One region of the Actinacidiphila yeochonensis CN732 genome, then DNA from elsewhere that is predicted to be linked to it. Evidence: predicted binding sites of a transcription regulator. Region 1 holds the regulator's gene; the other holds the start of a gene.
The links. Region 1 encodes HspR, which represses chaperone genes until heat shock. Its sites were predicted from a motif close to TTGAGNNNNNNNNNCTCAA; they were not measured.
Positions count from the first base shown of each region.

Region 2: the regulator HspR is predicted to act here: its motif matches at 12,432-12,450, upstream of lon (endopeptidase La).

Region 1 is NZ_JQNR01000005.1:1,363,662-1,378,455, forward strand. It holds gene dcd (dCTP deaminase) at 336-911, shown strand; gene BS72_RS17630 (Yip1 family protein) at 1,023-1,919, opposite strand; gene BS72_RS39940 (DsbA family protein) at 2,399-3,133, shown strand; partial or broken gene BS72_RS17635 ((Fe-S)-binding protein) at 3,251-5,515, opposite strand; gene dnaK (molecular chaperone DnaK) at 6,233-8,098, shown strand; gene grpE (nucleotide exchange factor GrpE) at 8,088-8,783, shown strand; gene dnaJ (molecular chaperone DnaJ) at 8,928-10,118, shown strand; gene BS72_RS17655 (heat shock protein transcriptional repressor HspR) at 10,176-10,589, shown strand; gene BS72_RS17660 (FBP domain-containing protein) at 10,755-11,258, shown strand; partial or broken gene BS72_RS17665 (pyridoxamine 5'-phosphate oxidase family protein) at 11,501-11,911, opposite strand; gene clpB (ATP-dependent chaperone ClpB) at 12,413-14,794, shown strand, end outside.
Region 2 is NZ_JQNR01000005.1:2,533,671-2,548,464, forward strand. It holds gene BS72_RS38605 (HEXXH motif domain-containing protein) at 1-734, shown strand, start outside; gene fxsT (FxSxx-COOH system tetratricopeptide repeat protein) at 862-3,861, shown strand; gene BS72_RS22740 (multifunctional oxoglutarate decarboxylase/oxoglutarate dehydrogenase thiamine pyrophosphate-binding subunit/dihydrolipoyllysine-residue succinyltransferase subunit) at 4,125-7,973, opposite strand; gene BS72_RS22745 (HAMP domain-containing sensor histidine kinase) at 8,258-9,337, opposite strand; gene BS72_RS22750 (response regulator transcription factor) at 9,473-10,186, opposite strand; gene BS72_RS22755 (spermine/spermidine synthase domain-containing protein) at 10,287-10,937, opposite strand; gene BS72_RS22760 (class I SAM-dependent methyltransferase) at 11,209-12,123, shown strand; gene lon (endopeptidase La) at 12,473-14,794, shown strand, end outside.

The sequences.
Region 1 (14,794 bases):
GGAGGGGCACGTGTTCAGTACCGCGAGGTTTCCGATGCAGCAGCTCGGGCCCGCGCGGCTCGGGCCGGGGCGGCTCTTGCGGTGCCCGAAGTGCGCGCGGCTGCGGAGTGCGGTGCCGGTGGGTGCCGTCATGGGTGGTTCGGGGAAGTGACCCCGGTCTCGGTGGGGCAGGCGTCCGTGGTGTGAGCGCCTGGTGCGCGCGCCCCCACCGGGCCCTGCGGGGCGCGGGGTTCGCGGTCCGCGGGGCCTCCGCCGCGGTGTGTACGGCCCCGGCCCGGGCGGCCGGGGCCGCGCCGTCTGCCGAGGTGAGGCACGCCCTCCGTTAGTCTCAGGGGGTGCTTCTCTCAGACAAGGACATCCGGACCGAGATCGACAACGGGCGCGTGCGCGTCGACCCGTTCGAGCCGTCGATGGTGCAGCCGTCCAGTATCGACGTGCGGCTGGACCGCTACTTCCGGGTGTTCGAGAACCACCGGTACCCCCACATCGACCCGGCCGTCGAGCAGCCCGACCTGACGCGACTGGTGGAGCCGGAGGGGGATGACGCGTTCATCCTGCACCCGGGGGAGTTCGTGCTGGCCTCGACGTACGAGGTGATCACGCTTCCGGACGACATCGCGTCGCGGCTGGAGGGGAAGTCCAGCCTGGGGCGGCTCGGGGTGCTCACCCACTCCACCGCCGGCTTCATCGACCCCGGGTTCTCCGGCCACGTGACGCTGGAGCTGTCCAACGTCGCCACGCTGCCGATCAAGCTCTGGCCCGGGATGAAGATCGGGCAGCTGTGCCTGTTCCGGCTCACCTCGGCCGCGGAGTACCCGTACGGCTCCGCCCGGCACGGCTCCCGTTACCAGGGTCAGCGCGGGCCGACGCCCTCCCGTTCCTACCTCAACTTCCACCGCACGCAGGTCTGACGCCCGCGCCCGATCGCCGGGCGCCCGCGCGGGCCCAGGTCAGCGGCAGCCCTCAGACCTGCGGCAGCCTCCAGGCACGCGCCAGCCCCCAGCCCCGGGCAGCCCTCAGCTTCAGATCAGCGGCAGCTTGAAGAGGCACAGCAGCGCCACCAGCTGGATCGAGCACGCGCCCAGCGCCTTGGTCCAGGGCAGGTCGTGCGACTTCGCGACCATCGAGGTCATCAGCACCCCGCAGGCGATCCAGGTGAGCCACCCCAGGAGCTGGACGAAGCTGTTGCCGCCGCCGAGGAAGAGCGCGAACAGCAGCCGAGGCACGTCGGTGACCGAGGTGACCAGCATCGCCAGCCCGACGGTGGGCGCCCAGGCGCCGTCACCGCCCAGCTGGCGGGCGAGCGTGTTGGTGACCGCGCCCAGCGTCAGCCCGCACAGCACCACCGCGATGCCGGTCGTCACCATCCACGGGATGCTCGTGGAGAGGGTGGAGTGCAGCATGTCGCTGCGGGCGGAGTCGAAGCCGAAGACCGCGATCAGGCCGTAGACGAAGGTGACGATCAGGGCGGGGCCCCACACCGTGTGGTCGCGCGTCTGCCAGAAGGTCTGGCCGGGCCGCAGCACGATCCCGCTCAGCAGCTCCTTCCAGTGCAGCCGGGGTCCGGCCGGCGGCACCGACGACTGGCCCGCGCGGTAGACGGCCACGTTGTCGTCGGCGTAGGGGCCGTACCCGTTGCCCTCGCCGTAGGAGTCGTCGCCGTAGGGCGCGTCGTCGTTGTAGGAGCCGTAGCCACCGGGTTCGTAACTCTCGCCGTAGCCGCCTGCCGCCTGGTACGCGGGGTACGGTTGCCCGCCGTCGCGCTGGCCCCCGTCGCGCTGGCCCCCGTCGCGCTGGCCGCCGCCCGCGCCCGGCCGGCGCCCGTAGGACGGCCCGCCGCCCTGGCCCGTGGGGGCACCGCCCTGGGCGCGGTACGGGTCGGGGCCGTTGACGGTGAACGCCCGGGTGCCGCCGGGCACGTCGTCGTACGACGGCGCCGCGGGTCGACCGCCGTACCCGGGCCCGCCGTATCCGGGTCCGCCGCTGACGCGACCTGCCGGGAACGCGCCGGGCGGTGCCCCAGCGGGCCCGCGGCCTATCGGTCCGCCGTCCGTGGGCGCGGCAGGCCGCCGCCCCTGTCCGCCCCGTCGATCCCTGAAACCAGCCACGTTCTCGAACGTACCCAATACGGGACCGTCTGGGACCGGGCCGCTGTCGCCTGAGGGGCATTGCTGCCAACCTGTGACACGCCCGGTAGCTCTCCGGGCGCTGTGGGCTGACCGGTGCGATCACGGTACGAGCGGAGTGGGGGAGTCATGGGCGGCAGCGGGAACGGGTCCGGGGACTGGTCCGGGGACGGTCGGCGGAACGGGACCGGCCGGATAGGCCGAACGGGTGGAGCAAGGGCCGCAGCGGGCTCGGCGGCGGCTGTCGCGGTGCTCGCCGTGGTACTGGCGGGGTGCGGCGGTTCGGGCAGCTCCGACGCCTCGGACGGGAACGGAGGGGCCACGGGTGTCGGCCGCCTCTTCCACCGGACGACGCCCCCCGCGGCCACGTCCCCGCCCCCACGACGCCCGCACCGCCCACCACCGCGGCGTCCCCCAGCGGGACCCTCGTCCTGGACCAGTTGCCCGCCCGGCTGGAGGCCGACGGCACCACGATCACCGTCGGGAACGTCTCGGCTCCGCACACCCTGACCGTCTACGAGGACCCGAGGTGCCCGATCTGCGAGCGCTTCGAAGAGGCCAACTCCGCGCAGGTCTCGGCGCTGGCCCGGTCCGGCAGCCTGCGCGTCCAGTACACGATGGCGTCCTTCCTGGACGGCAACCTCGGCGGCGGCGGCTCCAAGCGGGCGGTCAACGCGCTGCGGGCGGCGCTGGCCCAGCACCACTTCGCCGAACTCCACACGCTGATCTACCAGTTCCAGCCGCCCGAGACCACGGACGGCTTCACCGCCGCCTACCTGCTGGAACTCGCCTCCCACGTGCCCGGGCTGAGGTCCTCGGCCTTCGACGCCGCGGTGCGCGGCCAGGGTTACGCGGACTTCGTCAGCCGCTCGGAGAAGGCGTTCATGAACTCCGGCGCGGGCGGCACCCCGTCGATCAGGATCGACGGGGCGAAGGTGGCCAACAGCGACGCCGTCTTCAGCACCTCCGGCTTCCGGAAGATCCTGGCGGAGCACGGCGTGGCCTGAGCCCGCGCGTCCCGTCCGCACGGCGGCGGGGCGTCCTCCCCGAGGGGGACGTCCCGCCGCCGTGTCGCGGGCCGCTGCCCGCCCTCGCCGGTTCAGCCGGCGGCGGCGCCGGCCCCGCGGACCCGGCCGCGCCCGCCCCGCCTCGGCGGGCTGGGCGGCCGGCGTCCGCACCGAGTCGAGCAGCAGTTGCGCCACGTCCACGACCTGCACGGACTCCTTCGCCGTGCCGTCGTTCTTCTTGCCGTTGACGGAGTCGCTGAGCATCACCAGGCAGAACGGGCAGGCGGTGGAGACGATGTCGGGGTCGAGCGACAGGGCCTCGTCGACGCGCTCGTTGTTGATGCGCTTGCCGATCCGCTCCTCCATCCACATCCGCGCGCCGCCCGCGCCGCAGCAGAAGCCGCGCTCCTTGTGGCGGTGCATCTCCTCGCTGCGCAGCCCCGGCACCTTGGCGATGATCTCGCGCGGCGGCGTGTAGACCTTGTTGTGCCGGCCCAGGTAGCAGGGGTCGTGGTAGGTGATCAGGCCCTCGACGGGGGTGACCGGCACCAGGCGGCCCTCGTCCACCAGGTGCTGGAGCAGCTGGGTGTGGTGGACGACCTCGTACTCGCCGCCGAGCTGCGGGTACTCGTTCGCGATGGTGTTGAAGCAGTGCGGGCAGGTGGCGACGATCTTCTTCGACGCCTTCGGCCTGCGGGTCGCGGGGTCCACCGTGCCGTCGTCGTCGAGGGACTCGCCGAAGGCCGTGTTGAGCATGGCCACGTTCTCCATGCCGAGCTGCTGGAAGAGGAACTCGTTGCCCAGGCGGCGGGCGGAGTCGCCGGTGCAGTTCTCCTCGCCGCCCATGATCGCGAACTTCACGCCCGCGATGTGCAGCAGCTCCGCGAACGCCTTGGTGGTTCTCTTCGCCCGGTCCTCCAGGGAGCCGGCGCAGCCCACCCAGTACAGGTACTCCACCTCGGACAGGTCCTCGATGTCCTCGCCGACGATCGGGACCTCGAAGCCGACCTCCTTCACCCAGGCCAGGCGCTGCTTCTTCGGCAGGCCCCAGGGGTTGCCCTTCTTCTCCAGGTTCTTGAGCATCGTGCCGGCCTCGGACGGGAAGGCGGACTCGATCATCACCTGGTAGCGGCGCATGTCGACGATGTGGTCCACGTGCTCGATGTCGACCGGGCACTGCTCGACGCAGGCGCCGCAGGTGGTGCAGGACCACAGCACGTCCGGGTCGATGACGCCGTTCTCCTCGACCGTGCCGATCAGCGGGCGCTCGGCCTCGGCCAGGGCGGCCGCCGGGACGCCGGCCAGCTGCTCCTGGGTCGCCCTCTCCTCGCCCTCCGCCGTCCTGCCGCCGCCGGCCAGCAGGTAGGGGGCCTTGGCGTGGGCGTGGTCGCGCAGGCTCATGACCAGCAGCTTCGGCGACAGCGGCTTGCCGGTGTTCCAGGCGGGGCACTGCGACTGGCAGCGGCCGCACTCGGTGCAGGTGGAGAAGTCGAGGATGCCCTTCCAGGAGAACTGCTCCACCTGGGAGACGCCGAAGACGTCGTCCTCGCCCGGGTCCTCGAAGTCGATCGCCCTGCCGCCGCTGGTCATCGGCTGGAGCGCGCCCAGGGCGACCGCGCCCTCGGGGTCGCGCTTGAACCAGATGTTGAAGAAGGCGAGGAAGCGGTGCCAGGCCACGCCCATGTCGGTGTTGAGGCCGACGGTGATCGCCCAGGTCATGGTGACGCCGAGCTTGATCATCGCGACGAGGTACACGAGGTTCTGCAGGGTGCCGGTGCTCAGGCCCCGGAAGGCGGCGACGAGGGGGTACGACGCCCAGTAGCCCGCCTCGTAGTGGCCGACACCGTGCAGGGCGCCCTCCAGGCCGCGCAGGGTGAGGATGGCCAGGCCGATGACCAGGATCACGTACTCGACGAAGTACGCCTGCCAGGCGGTGGAGCCGGCGAAGCGGGACTTGCGGCCGGCCCGGGAGGGCAGGTTCATCAGCCGGATCGCCATCAGGACGAGGATGCCCAGGGTGGTGAAGAGCGCGATGAAGTCGACGTACACCTCGTAGGGCACCCAGGTGCCGATCACCGGCAGGATCCAGTCGGCCCTGAAGAGCTGGCCGTAGGCGTTGACGATGGTCAGCCCGAGGGTGAGGAAGCCGACCGCGACGAACCAGTGCGCGACGCCGACGACGCCCCAGCGGTTCATCCGGGTGTGCCCGACGAACTCGCGGGCCAGCGTCTTCGTGCGGGCCGCGGGGGAGCTGGTGCGGCTGCCCTCGGGGACGGGCTGACCGAGCCGGACGAACCGGTGGATCTGCGCGACGGCGAGGCTGATCAAGGCGACGCCGACCGCCGTGAGGACCAGCGACACAATGATCGCGGCGAGCTGCATGGTGGCTCCTCGGGCCTGCGCGAACAAGAACGTACTAAGCGGTAACTTACTGCGGTCCACCGTGAGGCTACCCGGGATCGGCGCGGTCATGAAGTGTGCCCGCCGGTGATCTCTGCCGCGCCCCGTGTGGCGGCTCGCCCCGCCGGGGCCGCGCGCCGCCCGACGGCCGCGTCCTTCGCGGCCCGATGGTGCGGAGACGACCGCCTGTCCGGGCCGATCCGAGGGCGTGGTCCCGGTCCCTCGGCAGCATCGTGTCAGGAAACCCGCCGGAGGGGCGGTTCATGGGTGGCCGCAGTGGTCGTAAAGGGTGTAAGTCGGGTGATTGGGCGGCCGGCTTCACGGGTAGGGGCGTCCTGGTGGTGAGGCCCCGGTGGGTGAAGCGCCCTGGTGGGCGGGGTGGGGCGGGCGCGGTAGGTGACGGCGCGAGCTGTCTGGTTGGTGCCCTATAGGTGAGCCGCGCGAACGGTGCTCTATAGGTGGCTGGGTGGGGTGTGTCGCGAGGGTCGGCGCGCCGGGTGTGCCGGTGGCGGTGGCGTTGCGACCCGCGGGGCGAATGGGCTCCGTGTGCTGGGCGGCCCTGGAGAAAGTGCTGGTCGCGGCGGTGTGCGGCATAAGGGCGCCGTAAAGTTGAGTCGACTTCGCTCATGTCGTTTGACACTCCTCCGGCTCTGGTGCACCCTTGAGCCAGTTCCACTCAAGTCAGCTGGAGGATTCACCATGGCACGTGCGGTCGGCATCGACCTGGGCACGACTAACTCCGTCGTCAGCGTTCTCGAAGGCGGCGAGCCCACCGTCATCACCAACGCAGAGGGCGCCAGGACCACGCCGTCCGTCGTCGCCTTCGCCAAGAACGGCGAGGTGCTGGTCGGCGAGGTGGCCAAGCGGCAGGCGGTCACCAACGTCGACCGCACCATCCGCTCGGTCAAGCGCCACATGGGCACCGACTGGCGGATCAGCCTGGACGGCAAGGACTTCAACCCGCAGCAGATCTCGGCCTTCATCCTGCAGAAGCTCAAGCGGGACGCCGAGGCGTACCTGGGCGAGAAGGTGGCCGACGCGGTCATCACCGTCCCGGCGTACTTCAACGACTCCGAGCGTCAGGCCACCAAGGAGGCCGGCGAGATCGCCGGCCTGAACGTGCTGCGGATCGTCAACGAGCCGACCGCCGCCGCCCTCGCCTACGGCCTGGACAAGGACGACCAGACGATCCTCGTCTTCGACCTCGGCGGCGGCACCTTCGACGTGTCGCTGCTGGAGATCGGCGACGGCGTGGTGGAGGTCAAGGCCACCAACGGCGACAACCACCTCGGCGGCGACGACTGGGACCAGCGGGTCGTCGACTACCTGGTCAAGCAGTTCCTGTCCGGCCACGGCGTGGACCTGTCCAAGGACAAGATGGCCCTCCAGCGGCTGCGCGAGTCCGCGGAGAAGGCCAAGATCGAGCTGTCCTCGTCCACCGAGACCTCGATCAACCTGCCCTACATCACCGCCTCCGCCGAGGGCCCGCTGCACCTGGACGAGAAGCTCACCCGGGCGCAGTTCCAGCAGCTGACGGCGGACCTCCTGGAGCGCTGCAAGACCCCGTTCCACAACGTGATCAAGGACGCCGGCATCCAGCTGTCCGAGATCGACCACGTGGTCCTGGTCGGCGGCTCCACCCGCATGCCCGCCGTCGCCGACCTGGTGCGCGAGCTGACCGGCGGCAAGGAGGCCAACAAGGGCGTCAACCCCGACGAGGTCGTGGCCATCGGCGCGTCCCTCCAGGCCGGCGTCCTCAAGGGCGAGGTCAAGGACGTCCTGCTGCTCGACGTCACCCCGCTGTCCCTCGGTATCGAGACCAAGGGCGGCATCATGACGAAGCTGATCGAGCGCAACACCACGATCCCGACCAAGCGCTCCGAGATCTTCACCACCGCCGAGGACAACCAGCCGTCGGTGCAGATCCAGGTCTACCAGGGCGAGCGCGAGATCGCCGCGTACAACAAGAAGCTCGGCATGTTCGAGCTGACCGGCCTGCCGCCGGCCCCGCGCGGCATGCCCCAGATCGAGGTCGCCTTCGACATCGACGCCAACGGCATCATGCACGTGACCGCCAAGGACCTGGGCACGGGCAAGGAGCAGAAGATGACCGTCACCGGCGGCTCCTCGCTGCCGAAGGACGAGGTCGACCGGATGCGCGAGGAGGCCGAGCGGTACGCCGACGAGGACCACAAGCGCCGCGAGGCCGCCGAGACCCGCAACCAGGGTGAGCAGCTCGTCTACCAGACCGAGAAGTTCATCGCGGACAACAAGGACAAGCTCCCCGACGACGTGCGCTCCGAGGTCGAGACCTCCGTGGCGGACCTCAAGGAGAAGCTGAAGAACGAGTCCTCGGACGACGGCAACACCGCCGCCATCCGCGAGGCCACCGAGAAGGTCGCGGCGACCAGCCAGAAGCTCGGCCAGGCGCTGTACGCCCAGTCCGACGGTGCCGCCTCCGCCGCGGCCGGCGCGGCCGGTGCGGGCGCGACCCAGGACACCGCCGACGACGACGTGGTGGACGCCGAGATCGTCGACGACGAGAAGAAGGACGGTGCCGCGTGACGGAGGAACCGAAGGGCTTCGAGGAGCCCGAGGTCCCCTCCGAGTCCGACGACGCCGCCGAGGGCGGCACGTCGGGAGCGGACGCCGGAGGCGCCGGGAAGGGGGCCCGGCCGCCGGTGGGGACGAGGACACCGCGAGGGAGCTGACGGCCGTCAAGGCGCAGCTGGACCAGGCCCGTACGGCGCTCAACGAGCGCACCGCGGACCTCCAGCGGCTCCAGGCCGAGTACCAGAACTACCGCCGCCGGGTGGAGCGCGACCGCGTCGCCGTCAAGGAGATCGCGATCGCCAACCTCCTGACCGAGCTGCTTCCGGTGCTCGACGACATCGGCCGGGCCCGGGAGCACGGCGAGCTGGTGGGCGGCTTCAAGTCGGTCGCCGAGTCGCTGGAGACGGTGGCCGCCAAGCTGGGGCTGCAGCAGTTCGGCAAGGAGGGCGAGCCCTTCGACCCGCTGGTGCACGAGGCCCTGATGCACAGCTATTCGCCTGACGTCACCGAGACGACATGCGTGCAGATCCTCCAGCCCGGGTACCGCATCGGTGAGCGCAACCTGCGCCCCGCGCGGGTCGCGGTCGCCGAGCCGCAGCCGGGTGCCCAGGCCGGGCAGTCCGGCGGCAAGGAGGAGCAGGCCGAGCCGAAGAAGGCGGCGGACGACGAGGAGAGCGGTGGCCCGGACGAGGGCTGACCGCGCCGGCCGGCCGAGCCGCACGGACCGGGCGCGCCATGAGCGCCGCCCGGGCCGTGCGGCCGGCCCGTGCCGGACTCCTGGCCGCACCTGTGGCCGGGACGACGGACTGGTGACGGACGAGGGAAAGGAGGGTCGCCGGGGATGAGCGTCAGTAGGGACCTGTTGGAGAAGGACCTGTACAAGGTCCTCGGTGTCCCCAAGGACGCCACCGAGGCCGAGATCAAGAAGGCGTACCGCAAGCTCGCCCGGGAGTTCCACCCCGACGCGAACAAGGGGGACGCCGGGGCCGAGGAGCGTTTCAAGGAGATCTCCGAGGCCAACGACGTGCTCTCGGACGCCAAGCGGCGCAAGGAGTACGACGAGGGCCGCGCCCTGTTCGGCAACGGCGGCTTCCGTCCGGGCCCGGGCGGTGGCGGCCCCGGCGGCTTCAACTTCGACCTGGGCGACCTCTTCGGCGGGGCGGGCGCCCCGACCGGCGGCCCGACCGGCCAGGGCGGCGGCTTCGGCGGCGGCCTGGGCGACGTGTTCGGCGGCCTCTTCGGACGCGGCGGCGGCACCCGGGTGCAGCCGCGGCGCGGCCAGGACATCGAGTCCGAGGTCACCCTGAGCTTCACCGAGGCCGTCGACGGCGCCACGGTGCCGCTGCGGATGTCCTCCCAGGCCGCGTGCAAGGCGTGCTCGGGCACCGGCGACAAGAACGGCACCCCCCGGGTGTGCCCGACCTGCGTCGGCACCGGGCAGGTCTCCCGCGGCGGCGGGGGCGGCTTCTCGCTCACCGACCCGTGCGTGGACTGCAAGGGCCGCGGCCTGATCGCGGAGAACCCCTGCGAGGTCTGCCACGGCAGCGGCCGCGCCAAGAGCTCACGGACGATGCAGGTGCGCATCCCCGCCGGGGTCACCGACGGGCAGCGCATCCGGCTGCGCGGCAAGGGTGCCCCCGGCGAGCGCGGCGGCCCGGCCGGCGACCTGTACGTGGTCGTCCACGTGGGCGACCACCCGGTCTTCGGCCGCAAGGACGCGAACCTGACGGTGACGGTCCCGGTGACGTACGCCGAGGCCGCGCTCGGCGGCGACATCAAGGTGCCGACCCTGGGCGGCCCGCCGGTCACCCTGAAGCTGCCGCCCGGCACGCCGAACGGCCGCACCATGCGGGCCCGCGGCAAGGGCGCGCAGCGCAAGGACGGCACCCGCGGCGACCTGCTGGTCACCGTCGAGGTGGCGGTTCCCGGGCGCACGGAGGGGAAGGCGCTGGACGCGCTGGAGTCCTACCGTGAAGCTCTCGCGGACTTCGATCCGCGAGCGGAGCTGTTCAAGGCCGCAGAGGGAGCGTGAACGCATGAGCATGGACGGCGGCGGCCCCCGCACCCCGCGGGGCGCAACCCCTACCAGCTGACCGAGGAGACCCCGGTCTACGTGATCTCGGTGGCGGCCGAGCTGTCCGGGCTGCACCCGCAGACCCTGCGGCAGTACGACCGGCTCGGTCTGGTCTCCCCGGACCGCGCGGCCGGCCGCGGGCGGCGGTACTCCGCCCGCGACATCGAGCAGCTGCGCGAGGTCCAGCGCCTCTCGCAGGACGACGGGATCAACCTGGCGGGCATCAAGCGGATCATCGAGCTGGAGAACCAGGTCGCCGCACTCCAGGCCCGTGTCGCCGAGCTCAACGCGGCGGTCGAGGGCGCCGCGGCCGTCATCCAGCAGCGTGAGGCGGCCGTCCACGCCTCCTACCGGCGCGACCTGGTGCCCTACCAGGACGTGCAGCACACCAGCGCCCTGGTGGTGTGGCGGCCCAAGCGCGACGGCTGACCGCCGGCCCGCGCCGAGGCGGGCGCCACCGCCGTACGGCCCGCCCTCCCCGCCGGGAGGGCGGGCCGTCGCGCTGTCGGCGTCGGGCGCTGCTGGGCCGCGGAGACGCCGGGAGGGTGGAAAAGGGGAGGAGCCGTGGCGCGGGCGGCTGTTAGCGTCAAGGGCATGGAAGCCCTGGTCGAAGCCGACATCCGCGGGTCGTTCGTCAACTGCTCCAAGGGGGAGGCGAAGCGGCTGGCGCTGCCCCGGGATCTGGCCGAGCTGCCCTGGGCCGATCTGGACTTCCTCGGCTGGCGGGACCCCGGGGCGCCGGACCGCGGCTACCTGGTGCGGCCCGGAGACGGCGGACCCGTCGGGATCACGCTGCGCGCGGCGCCAGGGGTGCGGCGCGGACTCACCCGCTCCAGCCTGTGCTCCCTGTGCGTGACCGGGCACAGCGGCGGCGGGGTGGACCTGATGGCGGCGCAGCTGGCCGGACCGTCGGGCCGCCAGGGCAACACCGTGGCCCTGTACATGTGTGCCGACCTGGCCTGCCCGCTCTACGTACGCGGGAAGAAGACCTCCGCGCTGGTGAAGCGGCTGGAGGAGACACTGACCCTGGAGGAGCAGGTGGCCCGGATGCTGCGGAACCTGGACGCCTTCCTGGGCAAGGTGACCATCGCGGCCTGAGCTCCGGAGCCGGCCGGGCACCCGGCGCCGTCCGGAGCCCACCGCCCGCGCGGGCCCGCCGGCCTCCCGGATCGGATGCCTCAGGCCGTCGTCCGGGCCGGGAGAGCGCCCGCCTACCCCTCCGCCGGGGCGACCGCAGGGGGCTCCGCCGGTCCGCCCGCGGAGACATCGCCCGCTTCGCCCTGTACGCCGGCTTCCCCCGCTTCACCCGCTACCCCCGCCGATCGCTTCGGGGGCGCCGCCCGTCCCATCGCCCGGGTCAGGGCGATCTCGATGACCACCCGGTCCGGGTTCTCCGCCGGTGTGCGCTGGTAGCGCTCGGCGTAGCGGCGGACGGCCTCGGCGACCCGCGCCGGGTCGTCGCTGACCGTGGCGACCCCCTCCAGCGTCGACCAGCGCCCCCGGTCGGCCTGGCATACCGCCACCCGCGCCCCGCCGGGCCCCGCGGCGCGGACGTGGGCGGCCTTGCGGCTGGCGGTGTTGGTGATCACCCGGGCCAGGCCCGCCTCCGGGTCGTAGGTGACGCCCACCGGCACGACGTGCGGCGAGCCGTCCGGCCGGAGCGTGGTCAGGGTGCACACGTGGCGCTCGCGCCAGAAGGCCAGGAAGTCGGGTTCGGGGGCGCGCGGGTCGCGGCGGGCCAGGGTGGACATGGCCTGAACGGTAGCCCGTGCGTGGAGGCTGGGCCGCGCCCCGGCCCTGCCTCACCCGTTCGGAGGTCATCGCGTCCTCTGCCCCGCCGGTGCCGGCGGGGCCGGGCAGCACCCGTTTCGCGTCGCCGCACGGCGGTAGCCGCTCTTCGACGCCCGGTGCCCGTGGCCGCCACGGACATCCGACCGGCCGTCGGCCCTCGTCGAGCGCCCCCACCCGCCCAGGCCCCGACCGACCCGTCGCCTTCGCCGACTCTCGTCCCTTTCGCCGAGCGTGTCCGCGGCAGCCGCCGGCCTCGCCGGGGAGAGGGGGCGACGCGCCTGTGGAAAACCCTCCCGCAACAGTATTGAGTGGAATAGACTCAACTTGCCTTAGGTTGAGCAAGGCAGGTTTGCGCAGGTTCCTCCGGACGGGGTGGAAGCCGTGCTGAAATCTGCTGAACCCGTCCGGGCACCGACCGCCGGACGACAACCAGCCCCACCACCGAGGAGGATGCGAGGCCAGTGGACGCCGAGCTGACCAACAAGAGCCGGGAAGCGCTGAACGCCGCCAACACCCGGGCCGTCGCCGAGGGGAACCCGGACCTGACGCCCGCGCATCTGCTGCTCGCCCTGTTGAGCGGCGCGGAGAACGAGAACGTGCTCGACCTGCTGGCAGCGGTGGGCGCCGATCCGGGGGCGCTGCGTGCCGAGGCCGAGCGCCTGGTGGCGGGCCTGCCCAAGGTCCAGGGATCCACCGTCGCGCCACCGCAGGCCAACCGCGACCTGCTCGCCGTCATCGCCGACGCCTCGCAGCGGGCGAAGGACCTCGGCGACGCGTACCTTTCCACGGAGCACCTGCTGATCGGCACCGCCGTCAAGGGCGGCCCGGCGGCCGACCTGCTGACCTCGCGCGGCGCCGAGCCGAAGGCGCTGCTGAAGGCGTTCGAGAAGGCCAGGGGAGGACAGCGGGTGACCAGCCAGGACCCGGAGGGTACGTACAAGGCGCTGGAGAAGTACGGCACGGACTTCACGGCCGCGGCCCGCGAGGGCAAGCTGGACCCGGTGATCGGCCGGGATCAGGAGATCCGCCGGGTGGTGCAGGTGCTCTCCCGGCGCACGAAGAACAACCCGGTGCTGATCGGCGAGCCCGGCGTCGGCAAGACGGCCGTCGTGGAGGGGCTGGCCCAGCGGATCGTCAAGGGCGACGTGCCCGAGTCGCTGCGCGACAAGCGGCTGGTCTCCCTCGACCTCGGCGCGATGGTGGCGGGGGCGAAGTACCGCGGCGAGTTCGAGGAGCGGCTGAAGGCGGTGCTGGCCGAGATCAAGGAGAGCGACGGCCAGGTCGTCACCTTCATCGACGAGTTGCACACCGTCGTCGGCGCGGGCGCCGGCGGCGACTCCTCGATGGACGCCGGCAACATGCTCAAGCCCATGCTGGCCCGCGGCGAGCTGCGCATGGTCGGCGCCACCACGCTCGACGAGTACCGCGAGCGGATCGAGAAGGACCCCGCTCTGGAGCGCCGCTTCCAGCAGGTGCTGGTGGCCGAGCCGACCGTCGAGGACACCGTGGCGATCCTGCGCGGCCTCAAGAGCCGCTACGAGGCTCACCACAAGGTCCAGATCGCCGACTCGGCGCTGGTGGCCGCGGCCACCCTCTCCGACCGCTACATCACCTCCCGCTTCCTGCCGGACAAGGCCATCGACCTCGTGGACGAGGCCGCCTCCCGGCTGCGCATGGAGATCGACTCCTCGCCGGTCGAGATCGACGAGCTCCAGCGCTCGGTGGACCGGCTGCGGATGGAGGAGATGGCGCTGCGCGACGAGACCGACCCGGCCTCCGTGCAGCGGCTGGAGAAGCTGCGCAAGGACCTCGCCGACCGCGAGGAGGAGCTGCGCGGCCTGACCGCCCGCTGGGAGAAGGAGAAGCAGGGCCTCAACCGCGTCGGCGAGCTCAAGGAGCGGCTGGACGAGATCGGCACCCGCATCGACCGGGCCCAGCGCGACGGCGACTTCGAGACCGCCTCCAAGCTGCTCTACGCCGAGAAGCCCAAGCTGGAGGCCGAGCTGGAGGAGGCCACCCGCGAGGAGCAGGAGGCCGCCAAGGAGACCATGGTCAAGGAGGAGGTCGGCTCGGACGACGTGGCCGACGTGGTCGCCGCCTGGACGGGCATCCCCGCCGGCCGGCTGCTGGAGGGCGAGACGCAGAAGCTGCTGCGCATGGAGGAGGAGCTGGGCCGTCGGCTGATCGGGCAGGCCGAGGCCGTGCGGGCCGTCTCCGACGCGGTGCGCCGCTCCCGCTCGGGCATCGCCGACCCGGACCGCCCCACCGGCTCGTTCCTCTTCCTCGGCCCCACCGGCGTCGGCAAGACCGAGCTGGCCAAGGCGCTGGCCGACTTCCTCTTCGACGACGAGCGGGCCATGGTCCGCATCGACATGAGCGAGTACGGCGAGAAGCACTCCGTCGCCCGGCTGGTCGGCGCGCCCCCCGGGTACGTCGGCTACGAGGAGGGCGGTCAGCTCACCGAGGCCGTGCGGCGCCGCCCGTACTCCGTGGTGCTGCTGGACGAGGTGGAGAAGGCCCACCCCGAGGTCTTCGACGTGCTGCTCCAGGTGCTCGACGACGGCCGCCTCACCGACGGCCAGGGCCGCACGGTCGACTTCCGCAACGCGATCCTGATCCTCACCTCCAACCTGGGCAGCCAGTACCTGGTCGACCCGGCGCTCGACGAGGCGGAGAAGAAGGGGAAGGTGCTGGCCACCGTCCGGGCCTCGTTCAAGCCCGAGTTCCTCAACCGGCTGGACGACGTGGTGGTCTTCTCCGCGCTGTCCAAGGAGGAGCTGCGGCACATCGCCCGGCTCCAGACCGACCGCCTCGCCGCCCGGCTCCGGGACCGCCGCCTCACC
Region 2 (14,794 bases), 1.2 Mb from region 1:
ACGTCGACCCCTACCGGGACGAGGAGCACCGCACCAACCCCTACGGCCTGGACGTCGCCGACCGGCTCGACCTCGGCGGCCACGCCAGCTGGCGCACCGCCTGGCGGGACGCGCGGCCTTGGCTGGAGCTGGGCGACGGCACCCGGGCCCGGGAGGTGGCGGAGCTGCTGGAGTGCGTCGTCCCGCTGGCCGGCGCGCCCACCGCGCAGTGCAGCGCCACCCGCGGCGAGGCGTTCGGCGCGCTGCTCAGCAGCACCCCGCGCGGCGGCCTGGACCTTGCCGCCACGCTCGTCCACGAACTCCAGCACGCCAAGCTGCTCGCGGTCTCCCAGATCACCCCGCTGCACACCGCCGACGACGCGCCGCGCTACTTCGCGCCCTGGCGCCCCGACCCGCGCCCCTTCGACGGCCTCTTCCAGGGCGCCTACGCCCACCTCGCGCTCGCCGACTTCCACCTGCGTACGGCCGGCGTGCTCACCGACCCGGTGCTGCGCGACGCCGCGTGGGCCGACCACTGCCGCTGCCGCCAGCAGGTCGGCGCCGCCCTGCCCCAACTCCTCGGCGCCCGGGCGCTGACCGCGCACGGCCGGGCGCTGGTGGCGGCGATGGCCGAGCACCACGCCCGACTGTGCCGCGACGTCCCGCCCGACGGCCACCTGGCCCGCGCCACCGCCTACGTGGAGACCGCGCGCATGTCCTGGCGCCGCCACCGCGCCGGAACCACCCGGGAGTGAACCGGAAAGCCCATCCCAACTGCGTGCATGACGGAACGTCACATGGGGATCATTGACAGTAGCCACGCGGTCGGCAGGGTTCTGTACCGTCAGGACACGAGCGCGTCGCAACGAGGGAGACGGTCGCATGGCCGGAGGGCGGCAGACCGCGGCAGCGGCATCCGGGCGCGGGCCCGTGACCATCAGCTACGCCGGGTACAACCGGCCGTGGGCGGCCTGGATCGCCTACCGGCTGGAGCGGCAGGGCGTGCGGGTCTCCCTCCAGCGTTGGGACCTCGCCGGCCCCGACAGCGTCGAGCAGGCCCTGCGCGACCTGCTGCTCTCCGAGGGCACCGTGCTGGTGGTGCTCAGCGAGTGGTACTTCCGGCTGGGCCCGCGCGAGGCCGAGGAGTGGAACCGGGCGCTGCGCGCGGTCGTGCCACCGCACGCCGACCGGTTCGCGGCCGTCTGCGTCACCGCCGCCGCGCTGCCGTCCGCCGCGGCCGCGCTGGCCGCCGCCGACCTGTGGGGCCTGGGCGCGGTGGAGGCCGAACGCCGCCTGCTGGCCCGGCTCGGCGTCACCCCGGTCCGCCCGGCCGGCCCCGACGGCCTGGGCGACGGCCCCCGCTACCCGCTGGAGCAGCCCGCCGTGTGGGGCGGGGTGCCGCGCCGCAACACCCGCTTCACCGGCCGCGACCACCTCCTCACCACCCTCCACCAGCAGCTCTCCACCGCCGAGCCGGGGGCCGGCGTCGCCACCCTGCACGGCCTGTCGGGCGTCGGCAAGACGCACATCGCCACCGAGTACGTCTACCGCTTCCAGCCCGAGTACGACGTGGTGTGGTGGGTGCGCGCCAGCGAACGCGGCACGCTGCGCGAGAAACTGGCCGGCCTCGCGCCCGCCCTCGGCCTGGTCACCGGCCGGGAGTACGGCGAGCGGCTGCGCGCGGTCCGGGACGCGCTGCGCCGCGGCAGCCCGTATCCGCGCTGGCTGGTCGTCCTGGACGGCGCCGACCGGCCCGAGGAGATCCACGACCTGGTGCCCACCGGCCCCGGCCACGTGCTGATCACCTCGCAGAACCGCGAGTGGAGCGAGTACAACAGCTCGCTGATCGAGGTGCCCGTCTACGACCGCGACGAGTCGGTGGCGTTCGTCCGCCGCCGCGCGCCCCGGCTCGACGACAACGACGCCGACAAGCTCGCCGAGGCGCTCGGCGACCTCGCGCTGGCCCTGGACCAGAACGCCGGCGCCCTCAACGACTCCGCGATGCTGGTCGACGACTACATCGAGCTGGTGCGCCACGGCAGCGACGTCGAGCCGGGCCTCAAGGTCGCCGCCGACTTCCAGATGACGTACTTCACCGCCTTCTCGATACTCCTCAACCGGCTCCGCGAGGACCGCCCGGAGGCGCTGGACCTGCTGCGGCTGTGCGTCTTCTTCGCGCCCGGGCCGATCCCGCTGCGGCTGGTGCGGGACCTGCCCAACCGGGAGATGCCCGAGCAGCTGGTCGGGCTCATCGAGGACCCGCTGCTGTGGAGTTCGGCGATCAGCAAGCTCGCGCAGTGGTCGGTGATCCAGTCCGACCCGCAGGACGCGGCGGACGAGGCCGGCGACGCCTCGGAGGGCGTCCAGATGCACCGGCTGGTCTACCAGGCGGTGCGGGCCGACATGTCGCCCGAGGAGCACGCCACGTACTCCCGGGTGGTGCGCACCATGCTCGCCTCCGCCGACCCGGCCCGCCCCAACGACACCCGGCTGTGGCCGCGTTACGCCGAGATCGTGCCGCACCTGGAGCCGTCCGGCGCGCTGGAGTCCACCAACCCCGACATCCAGCGGACCGTCCTGAACTGCCTGCGCTACCTCAACTCCTCCGGCGAGTACCGCACCTCCCGGAGGCTGGCCGAGACCGCCGCCCAGTACTGGCCGGCCGTTCTGGGAGCCGACCACCCCCGGCTGTGGGACCTCGCCCAGGAACGCGTCAACGCGATCCGCGCCATGGGCGACTACGCCACCACCGAGGCCATCGACCGCCGCGCCCACGAACTGCTCACCGACGAACGCGGCCCCGGCGACCTGCTCACCCTGCGGGCCGCCGGCAGCCTGGCCGCCGACCTGCGGGCGCTGGGCAGCTACGACGAGGCGCTGGTCCTCGCCCGGCAGGTCCGCGACGGCTACCGCGACCTCTTCGGCCGGCAGGACGCCAGCTTCCTCGTCGCCCAGAACAACATGGGCGTCGGCCTGCGCCTGCTGGGCCGCTACGACGACGCGCTGGCGCTGGACCAGTCGACGATGGAGGCGATGCGCGAGCTGCTGCGCGAACGGCACAGCCTCACCCTGTCCTCGGAGAACTCCTACGCCCACGACCTGCGGCTGACCGGCCAGTACGAGCGGGCCACCTCCGTACAGGAGCGCAACGCCGAGGTGCACCGCACCGTCATGGGCGCCGACAACCCGCAGACGCTGCGCGCCGAGCACAACCTGGCGCTGTGCTACCGGCGGGTGGGGGACCGGCCGCGGGCCGCGACGGTGCTGGCCGGGCTGGTGGAGCGGTGCGAGCGGGTGCTCGGCGACAGCGACCCGCTCACCGTGCGGGCCGTGGCGAGCCTGTCCACGTTCGAGCGCTCGCACGGCGACCTGGACCGCGCCCGCGAGCTCGGCGAGGCCGTCCTGGACCACTACCGCGCCGCGTTCGGCGACCGCCACCCCTACACCGCCGGGGTCCTCGCCAACCACGCGCTGCTGCTGCGGGCCGCGGGCGAGCGGCAGCAGTCGCAGATCGAGGCGGAGGACGCGCTCGCCGGGATGGCCCGCGCGGTCGGCGACGCCCACCCCTGGACGCTCGCCTGCGCCCTCAACGCCGGCTCCGCGCGGAACCTGGCCGGCGACCCGGAGAGCGCGGCGGAGATCAGCCGCCGCACCGCCCGGCAGGCGGCCGAACGGCTCGGCCGGGAGCACCCGTTGACGCTCTCCTGCCGGATCGCGCTGGCCGCGGACCTGCGCAACCTGCGCCGCCGCCGGGAGGCCGACAAGATCGAGGAGGAGGCCCTGGCCGCCCTGGCCCGCACCCTCGGCCCCCAGCACCCCCACACCGTCTCGGCCCGCTCCCGCACCCGCCCCTACTGGGACTTCGAGCCCTTCAGCTCGTAGGGGACGGCCTGGCCGCCTCTGGGCACTGGTCCGCCGGGCTTCACCCGCCCGAGAACGGACCACCATCACCGATCGCGGCGACCCGCCGCGGTGCTGGTCGACCCGCGGGCGCCGGCCGACCTGGAGGACGCGCCGGCGCTGGCCCAGTACCGGGTCAGGGAGGCGTCAGAGCGGCAACAGGCCGGCGCCCCGCCCCCGGAAACCTCCGGGGGCGGGGCGCCGGCGTCGAACGCGTACCGCCGGTGCTTCGGACCTGACCGGGATCAGATCTCGAAGACCTCGCGGGTGAGCTGCTCCTGCTGCTCCTGGTGGCGCTTCGCGGAGCCGACGGCCGGCGAGGACGAGGCCGGACGGGAGACCCGCCGCAGCCGGTCCGCGTTGTCCGGGGCCGCGCCCAGCACCAGGTCCAGGTGGTCGATCAGGTTCAGCGCGATGAACGGCCACGCACCCTGGTTGGCCGGCTCCTCCTGGGCCCAGACGAACTTCTGCGCCTTGGTGAAGGGGGCCAGCGCCTGCTGGATCTCCGCGCCGGGCAGCGGGTACAGCCGCTCGATGCGGATGATCGCCACGTCCTCGGCGCCGCGCCGCTCCCGCTCGGCGATCAGGTCGTAGTAGACCTTGCCGGTGCAGAAGACGACCTTGCGGACCGCGTCCGGCCGCACCGTGGTGTCGCCGATCACCGGCTGGAACTGGCCGGTGGTGAAGTCCTCCGCCTTCGACGCCGCCGCCTTCAGCCGGAGCATCGACTTCGGGGTGAAGACGATCAGCGGCTTGTGGTGCGGGTTGTGGACCTGCCAGCGCAGCAGGTGGAAGTAGTTCGCCGGAGTGGTCGGGAACGCCACCGTCATGTTGTTCTGCGCGCACAGCTGGAGGTAGCGCTCGATGCGGGCCGAGGAGTGGTCCGGGCCCTGGCCCTCGTAGCCGTGCGGCAGCAGCAGCACGACGCCGGAGGTCTGGCCCCACTTCTGCTCGGCGGCGCTGATGTACTCGTCGATGATGGACGAGGCGCCGTTGGCGAAGTCGCCGAACTGGGCCTCCCACATCACCAGCGCGTCCGGGCGGGCCAGCGAGTAGCCGTACTCGAAGCCCATCGCGGCGTACTCGCTGAGCAGCGAGTCGTACACGTTGTAGTGGGCCTGGTCCTCCGACAGGTACAGCAGCGGGGTGTAGTCCTCGCCGGTGACCCGGTCGATGAGCACCGCGTGCCGCTGGCCGAAGGTGCCGCGGCGGGAGTCCTGGCCGGCCAGCCGGACGGGGGTGCCGTCCAGCAGCAGCGAGCCGATCGCCAGGGTCTCGCCCATGCCCCAGTCGATCGTGCCGTCCTCGACCATCGCCATACGGCGCTGGAGCTGCGGCAGCAGCCGGGGGTGCACGTTGAACGTCTCGGGCAGGTTCACCTGCGAGGCGGCGATCCGCTTGACCACCTCGGCGGTGACCGCGGTCGGCACCGGCACCGGGAACTCGGCCTGCGCGTCGTCCTGCGGGGCCAGCTCGGCGGGCGCCGCGGCGGCCTCGCGGACCTCGGTGAAGACCTTCTCCAGCTGGCCCTGGTAGTCCTGCAGGGCCTGCTCGGCCTCTTCCAGGGTGATGTCGCCCCGGCCGATCAGCGACTCGGTGTAGAGCTTGCGCACCGAGCGCTTCTTGTCGATCAGGTCGTACATCAGCGGCTGGGTGAAGGCCGGGTTGTCGGACTCGTTGTGGCCGCGCCGCCGGTAGCAGATGAGGTCGATCACGACGTCCTTGTTGAACGCCTGACGGAACTCGAACGCCAGCCGCGCCACCCGCACCACGGCCTCGGGGTCGTCCCCGTTGACGTGGAAGATCGGCGCCTCGATCATGCGCGCCACGTCGGTGCTGTACATCGAGGAGCGGGCCGACTCCGGGGGAGCGGTGAACCCGACCTGGTTGTTGATCACCACGTGGACGGTGCCGCCGGTGCGGTAGCCGCGCAGCTGCGACATGTTCAGCGTCTCGGCGACGACGCCCTGGCCCGCGAAGGCCGCGTCGCCGTGCAGCGCCACCGGCAGCACGGTGAAGTCGGTGCCGCCCTTGTTGATGATGTCCTGCCGGGCACGGGCGATGCCCTCGATGACCGGGTCGACGGTCTCCAGGTGCGACGGGTTGGCCGCCAGCGACACCCGGATCTGCTCGCCGTCCAGGCCGGTGAAGTTGCCCTCGGCGCCCAGGTGGTACTTCACGTCGCCGGAGCCGTGCATCGACTTCGGGTCGAGGTTGCCCTCGAACTCGCGGAAGATCTGCGCGTAGGACTTGCCGACGATGTTGGCGAGCACGTTCAGCCGGCCGCGGTGGGCCATGCCGATGATCGCCTCGTCCAGCCGCGACTCGGCGGCCGCGTCCAGCACCGCGTCGAGCAGCGGGATGACGGACTCGCCGCCCTCCAGCGAGAACCGCTTCTGGCCGACGTACTTGGTCTGCAGGAACGTCTCGAACGCCTCGGCCGCGTTGAGCCGGCGCAGGATGCGCAGCTGCTCGTCGCGCTCCGGCTTGGCGTGCGGGCGCTCGATCCGGTCCTGGATCCACTTGCGCTGCTTGGGGTCCTGGATGTGCATGAACTCGACACCGACGGTGCGGCAGTACGAGTCGCGCAGCACGCCGAGGATGTCGCGCAGCTTCATCAGGGTCTTGCCGGCGAAGCCGCCGACGGCGAACTCGCGCTCCAGGTCCCACAGGGTCAGGCCGTGCTCCAGCACGTCCAGGTCCGGGTGCTTGCGCTGCCGGTACTCCAGCGGGTCGGTGTCGGCCATGACGTGGCCGCGCACCCGGTAGGAGTGGATCAGCTCGAAGACCCGGGCGGCCTTGGTGACGTCGTCGTCGTGGCCGGTGTCGATGTCGGTGCGCCAGCGGACCGGCTCGTACGGGATGCGCAGCGCGGCGAAGATGTCGTCGAAGAAGTCGTTCTCGCCCAGCAGCAGCTGGCTCATGATCCGCAGGAACTCGCCGGAGGCGGCGCCCTGGATCACCCGGTGGTCGTACGTGCTGGTGAGGGTCATCACCTTGGAGATGCCCAGCTTGTTCAGGGTGTCCTGCGAGGTGCCCTGGAACTCGGCCGGGTAGTCCATGGAGCCGACGCCGAGGATCATCGACTGCCCGGGCATCAGCCGCGGCACCGAGTGCACGGTGCCCAGGCCGCCGGGGTTGGTCAGCGACGAGGTGACGCCGGTGAAGTCGTCCATCGTCAGCTTGCCCGAGCGGGCCCGGCGGACGATGTCCTCGTACGCCTGCCAGAACTCGAAGAAGTTGAGGGTCTCGGCCTTCTTGATGGCGGCGACGACCAGCTGGCGGTCGCCGTTGGGCTTCACCAGGTCGATGGCCAGGCCCAGGTTCACGTGGTCGGGCTTGACCAGCGTGGGCTTGCCGTCCTTCTCAGCGAAGTGCCAGTTCATCGACGGCATGGTCTTCAGCGCCTGCACCATCGCGTAGCCGATGAGGTGCGTGAAGGAGACCTTGCCGCCGCGGGCGCGCTTGAGGTGGTTGTTGATGACGATGCGGTTGTCGAAGAGCAGCTTCACCGGGATCGCCCGCACCGAGGTGGCGGTGGGCAGCTCCAGGGAGGCGCTCATGTTCTTCGCCACGGCCGCGGAGGGGCCGCGCAGCGTCACGTACTCGGTGACCGGCTCCTCAAGGGCGGCGGCCGGGGCCGGCGCCGGGGTCGCGGCCGGCTTCGCGGCCGGGGCCGACGTGGCGGGCTTCGCGGCGGCCGGCTGCGGCGCGGCGGCGGGCGCGACCGGCGCGGGCGCCGCCGGCGGGGCGGCCGGCGCCGCGGGGGCGGCCGGGGCCTGGCCGGAGGGAGCCGGCGGGGCGGCGGCACCGTCGGCCGACGGGGCCGACCCCGGCACGCCCGCGGTGACCCGCTTGGCGGCGCCGGAGGCGCCTCCCTGGCCGGCCGGGGCGGCCGGCGCGGTGGAGCCGTCCGGCTTGTAGTCGGCGAAGAAGTCCCACCAGGCGCGGTCTACCGAATTCGGATCCTGCAGATACTGCTGGTAGATCTCGTCGACGAGCCACTCGTTGGGGCCGAAGCCCTGCGCCGGGGGCTGGCCCTGCGCGTCGTGGTCGGTGGAGACGTTGGAGCTATTGGGGGACTGTGGCGACACGGCGGTAACCGCCCTCTTCCGCTTCACAAGATGGTGGACAGCGGGAATAAAGGCTACGCCTACCTGGGCCTCTTCCGCAGTTCTGGGGGCCACTCGTCGCGTACATCACACCAGAATCCTGGTTTCGGGGCTCCGAGTGGCGGGAAAGGGGTCCCTCTTGGGCGTTCGCCCGGCCAGTGGTCTATGCCAGTGGTGGGTACGATTCCGGCCCTTCGGCCCGGGTCGTCCCGGGTCGGCGGGGCCGGCCGGTCGGCGCGGGCACGGCGGGGGCGCTCCGGGGCGCGTCAACGCTGCCCGGACGGCTTTCCCGGAAGGGTGACGTGGATGCGGCAGCCGCGCGGGGATTCGGCCACCTCGATCCGCCCGCCGTGGAGGTCCACCGCCCAGCGGGCGATGGCCAGCCCCAGCCCCGTACCCCCGTCCCGGCCCGGCCGCGAGCCGCGGTGGAAGCGCTCGAAGACCCGGTCCCGGTCGGCCTCGGGGATGCCGGGCCCCTCGTCGCGCACCTCCAGGTCGAGGCTGCCGGGCGTCGGCCCGCTCCGCGCCCGTACGGTGACCCGGCCGCCCGGCGGGCTGTGCTTGACCGCGTTGTCCACCAGGTTCGCCACCACCTGGTGCAGCCGCTCCCCGTCGGCGTAGGCGACCAGCTCGGGCGGGAAGACGTCCAGATGCATCGGCACGTCGGCACGGGGCCGGAAGCGGGTCCCCGAGGCGTGCGTGCCGCCCATGCCCAGCCCGGCCGTCTTCAGCACCGCCGACAGGTACGGCCACACCTCGAACCGCTTGGCGTCCAGCAGTACCGCCCCGCTGTCCAGCCGGGACAGGTCGAGCAGCTGGCTGACCAGCTTGCCCAGCCGCTCGGTCTGCCGCAGCGCCAGCCGCATCGTCTCCGGGTCGGGCTCGGAGACGCCGTCCACCACGTTCTCCAGCACCGCCCGCAGCGCCGCGATGGGGGTGCGCAGCTCGTGCGAGACGTTCGCCACCAGCTCCTTGCGGTGGTGGTCCACCGCCTCCAGGTCCGCCGCCATCCGGTTGAAGGTCTCGGCCAGCTCGCCGACCTCGTCCCTGCGCACCCCGGCCACCCGGCGGCTGTAGTCGCCGCGTGCCATCGCCCGCGCCACCGCCGTCATCTCGCGCAGCGGCGCGGTCAGGTTGGTGGCGACGATCTGCGTGATCAGCAGCGAGGCGATGATCGAGAAGATGGTGATGACACGTATGCCGGTCTTCGAGTGGAACGCGATCAGCACCAGCAGTGTGGTGATCATCACGGAGGCGATGACCAGCGCCTGGAGCGCCGCCTTGATCGAGCGGGCCGGGTCCACCGGCCGCAGCGCGTTCCACGCCCAGTGCCGCAGCCGCCCCAGCCGCCCCGGGCCGTCCGGGGCACCGCCCTCCCGGTTCGCCCCGCCCGACGCGTCCGCGCCCCCGCGTCCCGCGGCGCGCCCGGCGCCCCGCCCCCGAGCCCCGTTCCAGCCGGCCGGGCTCCCGCCGCCCCGGTCTCACGGCGCCGGCGTCTCCAGCGCGTACCCGACGCCGTGCACGGTGCGAATCCGCTCGGCGCCGATCTTCCGGCGCAGCGCCTTGACGTGGCTGTCGACGGTGCGGGTGCCGGAGGCGTCGGTCCAGTCCCACACCTCGGCCAGCAGCTGCTCACGGGAGAGCACCGCCCGGGGCTGCTGCGCCAGGCAGACCAGCAGCTCGAACTCGGTGGGCGTCAGGTGCACGTCGCCGCCGGCCACCCTGACCCGGCGCTGGGCGTGGTCGATCTCCAGGTCGCCCAGGTGGATGCTGGCGCCCCGGGTGCCGACCGCCGCAGACGCCGCCCGCTCCACCCGGCGCAGCAGCACGTGCACCCGGGCGGCCAGTTCGCGCATGGAGAACGGCTTGGTCATGTAGTCGTCGGCGCCCACGCCCAGGCCCACGAGCATGTCCGTCTCCTCGTCCCGCGCGGTGAGCATCAGCACCGGCACCGGCCGCTCCGCCTGCACCCGGCGGCAGACCTCCAGGCCGTCGAAGCCGGGCAGCATCACGTCGAGCACCAGCAGGTCGGGGTGCCAGCCGCGGGCGGTCTCCACCGCGGTCGGCCCGTCGCCCGCGGTGCGGACCAGGAACCCCTCCGCCTGGAGCCGGACCGTGATCGCCTGCCCTATCGTCTGGTCGTCCTCGACCACCAGCACCCGGCGCTGCGCGCCCGTCGTCTGTGCGCTGTCCACTTCCGCCCCACAAGCTCGTCCGTCACCGGCAGCGTACGGGGCGGTCGGTACCGCTGACTACGACGCCCGCGGCTCTCCCGGCCCGCTCGCCCGCACGTCCTCACGGCCTGACCGCGAGGTGCACCGCGTCGGGCACACCCCGCCTGACGGGCACCTCCAGGGTGCGCACTCCGGTGAACCCCGCCCTGCCCAGCGCCGCCTCGAAGGCCGCCGAGGGGCGGGCGGACCACACGGCGAGCACGCCGCCGGAGGTCAGCCGCTCCCGGCAGTCGGCGAGGCCGCTGGGACTGTAGAGACTGCCGTTGTTCTCGGTGACTGTCCAGTCCGGGCCGTTGTCGATGTCCAGGCAGATCGCGTCGTAGCGCTCCGCGGTGCCGTGCAGGTGGGCGGTCAGGTCCCCGGCGACCAGCCGCACCCGCGGGTCGTCCAGGGCGCCGCCGCTGAACGGCGCGAAGTGGCCGGCCCGGTGCCAGTCGACGACGGCCGGCTCCCGCTCCACCACCGCGATGCGCCCCCAGCGCGCCTCGGCCACCGCCCTGGCCAGCGAGAACCCGACTCCCAGGCCGCCGATGAGCACGCTCGCGCCCTGCCGGCCGGGCGGCAGGGCGGCCAGCGCGGCGTCCACCAGGAGCCGCTCCGAGCGGCCGTCGGAGGTGTCCATCAGGAAGGTGCCGTTGGCGATGATCTCCAGCCGGTCCCCGTGCCGGCGCAGTACCGCCTCCCCGTACGGCCCGTCGCGCCGGTCCAGCACCACGGGCCTGTCGCCGGGGCCGCCAGGGTCGGCGCAGGCGGCGGGGCCCGCGGGGGTGGGGTCGGCGGGGTGTGGTCGGCGGAGCGGGTCGAGTGCGGTCCGGGCCGCTGTGCAAGGGGCATGACCCAATTTTCACCCAACTCGGAAGAAAAAAAGGGCACTTGGCTGTCCATGTGCCATCTGTGGTTCACCGTTCGTACCGCATCTCTTCCGGTTATGGCTGTCCCGTTCATCCTCCGGGGCCCTTCGGCCGGGGCGTAGCTTCCGGCCCATGCCTTCTCTTCTCAAGAACAGGGTGGCCCGGCGGCTGCTGCGTCCGGCCGCGAACTTGGTGGACCGGCGGGTCCAGCGGCCGGTGTCGAGTCTGCGGAGCGAACTCGACAGCGTGCGCCGCGAGGTGGCCGAGCTGCGTGCCCAGGAGCACGCGATCGGCCTGCTCTTCGACCACGCCGGGCGCAGCGGCCCCCGCCTGCCCACGCGGGAGCAGATAGACCGCCTGGTCACCGAGGTGGCCGAGGTCAGCGGTGCGGAGCGGGCGGCCGCCCGGCGCAACGTGACCGTCGCCTTCCGCAACGTCATCGCCCTGGAGGCGCTGGCGGTGGGCCGGTTGGCCGGCTCCACCCAGAACGTGTGCGGCAAGCTCGCCGCCGTCCCGCTGCTCGCCCCGCCGAACGCGCAGGTGCTGGAGATCGGCACCCTCTACGGCCTCTTCTCCGCCACGCTGCTGCGGATGCTGCACCGCGCGGGCATCGAGCCGGAGCTGACCGTCGTCGACCCGCTGGTGGGGTCGCAGCTCCAGCCCGGCGGCCTGGAGGGACTGGACCCGACCGGCACCCCGGTCCGGGTCGACGTGGTCCGGGCCAACCTGGCGCTGGGCGGGGCCGCCGGCGAGCGGGCCCGCATCGAGGTCGGCTTCTCCGGCGACCCCCAGGTGCGCGCCGCCGTCTCCGACCGGGAGTACGGCGTCATCATCATCGACGGCGACCACAGCGCTCGGGGGGTCGCGGAGGACCTGGAGTGGGCCGAGAAGATCGCGGCGCCCGGTGCGATCGTCGTCCTCGACGACTACGGCGACAACAAGTGGGCCGGCGTCCAGGAGGGTGCCGACGCGCACCTGGCGGGCGACAGCCGCTTCGAGATGCTCGGCCGCGCGGCGACCTCCGCGTTCCTGCGCGCCGTCCGCTGAGCCGGTCCGCTGAGCCGGTCCGCTGGTCGGTCCGCCGAGCCGGTCCGCTGAGCCGGTCGCCGTGGCTCCTGCCTGCCTCCTGCCGGCCCCTCGCTGTTCCCCGCCCCGCCCCGCCCCGCCCCGCCCCGCGGCGCGGGGCGGGCGGGGCGGGGAACGGCCTGCGCGGCCCTGCCGGGGGATGGCCGGGCCGCGATCGGTTGTTCTACCGCCCGGGCCTCCCAGAGTGCCGCGAACCACGCCTCGGGGCCCTTCGCTGACGGCGAACGCCGACCCGCCGGAACCCGGGAACACCAGCGGAGTCCTGAGCATTGAGTGGGTTGTACTCAACTTGCTTGCACAGGGAGCGATCATGGCATTTGAGCCGCAGAGTTCCAACCTCACCCTCCCGGTACTGCCTCTCGACGGGGAGGTCGTGCTCCCCGGCATGGTCGTCCCGCTGGACCTGACCGACGGCGAGGTGCGGGCCGCGGTGGAGGCCGCCCAGGCCGCGCACTCCGGCCCGAACCCCGCGCAGGCGGCCGCCAAGCCGCAGGTGCTGCTGGTGCCCCGGGTCGACGGCAGGTACGCCGCCCTGGGCACCCTCGGCAGCGTGGAGCAGGTCGGCCGGCTCTCCGACGGCGACCCCGGCGCGGTGATCCGCGGCCGGTCCCGGGTGCGGATCGGAGCCGGCACCACCGGCCCCGGGGCCGCCCTGTGGGTGGAGGGCGCCCTCGTGCCGGAGCCCGAACCCGCCGAGGCGCCCGGCGCCGTCGCGGAGCTGACGCGGGAGTACAAGGCCCTGGCCACCAGCTGGCTGCGCAAGCGCGGCGCCTGGCAGGTCGTCGACCGGGTCCAGCAGATCGAGGACGCCGGCCAGCTCGCCGACAACTCCGGCTACTCCCCGTTCCTCTCCGTCGAGCAGCGCGTGGAGCTGCTGGAGACGGCCGACCCCGTCGCCCGGCTGCGGCTGGCGGTGCGGTGGCTGCGGGAGCACCTGGCCGAGCAGGACGTGGCGGAGACCATCCGCAAGGACGTCCAGGAGGGCATGGACAAGCAGCAGCGCGAGTTCCTGCTCCAGCAGCAGCTGAACGCCGTCCGCAAGGAGCTGTCCGAGCTGCGCGGCGAGCCCGAGACCGAGGGCGGCGACTACCGCGCCCGGGTCGAGGCCGCCGACCTGCCGGAGAAGGTCCGCGAGGCCGCGCTGAAGGAGGTCGAGAAGCTGGAGCGGTCCAGCGACGCCTCCCCTGAGGGCTCGTGGATCAGGACCTGGCTGGACACCGTCCTGGAGCTGCCGTGGAACACCACCACCCAGGACACCTACGACGTCGCCGGCGCCCGTGCCGTGCTCGACGCGGACCACGCCGGCCTCGACGACGTCAAGGAGCGCATCACCGAGTACCTGGCCGTCCGCAAGCGCCGGGCCGACCGCGGCCTGGCCGCCGTCGGCGGCGGCAACGGCGGCGGGCGGCGGCCCGGCGGCGCGGTGCTGGCCCTGGTCGGGCCGCCCGGGGTCGGAAAGACCTCGCTCGGGGAGTCGGTGGCGCGGGCCATGGGCCGGAAGTTCGTCCGGGTCGCCCTCGGCGGCGTCCGCGACGAGGCCGAGATCCGCGGCCACCGCAGGACGTACGTGGGCGCGCTGCCCGGCCGCGTCGTGCGGGCGATCAAGGAAGCCGGCTCGATGAACCCGGTGGTGCTGCTGGACGAGGTCGACAAGGTCGGCTCCGACTTCCGGGGCGACCCGGCGGCGGCGCTGCTGGAGGTGCTGGACCCGGCGCAGAACCACACCTTCCGGGACCACTACCTGGAGGTGGAGCTGGACCTGTCCGACGTCGTCTTCCTGGCCACCGCGAACGTCCTGGAGGCCATCCCGGAGCCGCTGCTGGACCGGATGGAGCTGGTCCGGCTGGACGGCTACACCGAGGACGAGAAGGTCGTCATCGCCCGCGACCACCTGGTGCCGCGCCAGCTGGACCGGGCCGGGCTGACCCCCGAGGAGGTGGCCTTCGACGAGGCGGCGCTGCGCCGGCTGGCCGGGGAGTACACCCGCGAGGCGGGGGTGCGCACCCTGGAGCGGACGGTGGCGCGGCTGCTGCGCAAGATCACCGCGCAGCACGAGCTCGGCGGGCTCGAACTGCCCGTCACCATCGGCCCGGACTCGCTGCGCGGCCTGATCGGCCGGCCGCACCACGTGCCGGAGGCGGCCCAGGACCCGGAGGAGCGGCGTACGGCGGTGCCGGGCGTGGCCACCGGCCTGGCGGTCACCGGCGCGGGGGGCGACGTGCTCTACATCGAGGCGTCGCTGGCCGACCCGGAGACCGGCGGGGCGGGTGTGCAGCTCACCGGCCAGCTGGGCGACGTGATGAAGGAGTCCGCGCAGATCGCGCTCTCCTTCCTGCGCTCGCGCGGCGCCGAACTGGAGCTGCCCGTCGGAGACCTGAAGGACCGCGGTGTGCACCTGCACGTGCCGGCCGGCGCCGTGCCCAAGGACGGGCCGAGCGCGGGTGTCACGATGACCACGGCGCTGGCCTCGCTGCTCTCCGGCCGCAAGGTCCGCCCGGACGTCGCGATGACCGGCGAGGTCTCGCTCACCGGCCGGGTGCTGCCGATCGGCGGGGTCAAGCAGAAGCTGCTGGCCGCGCACCGCGCCGGGGTGACGACCGTCGTCATCCCCAAGCGCAACGAGGCGGACCTC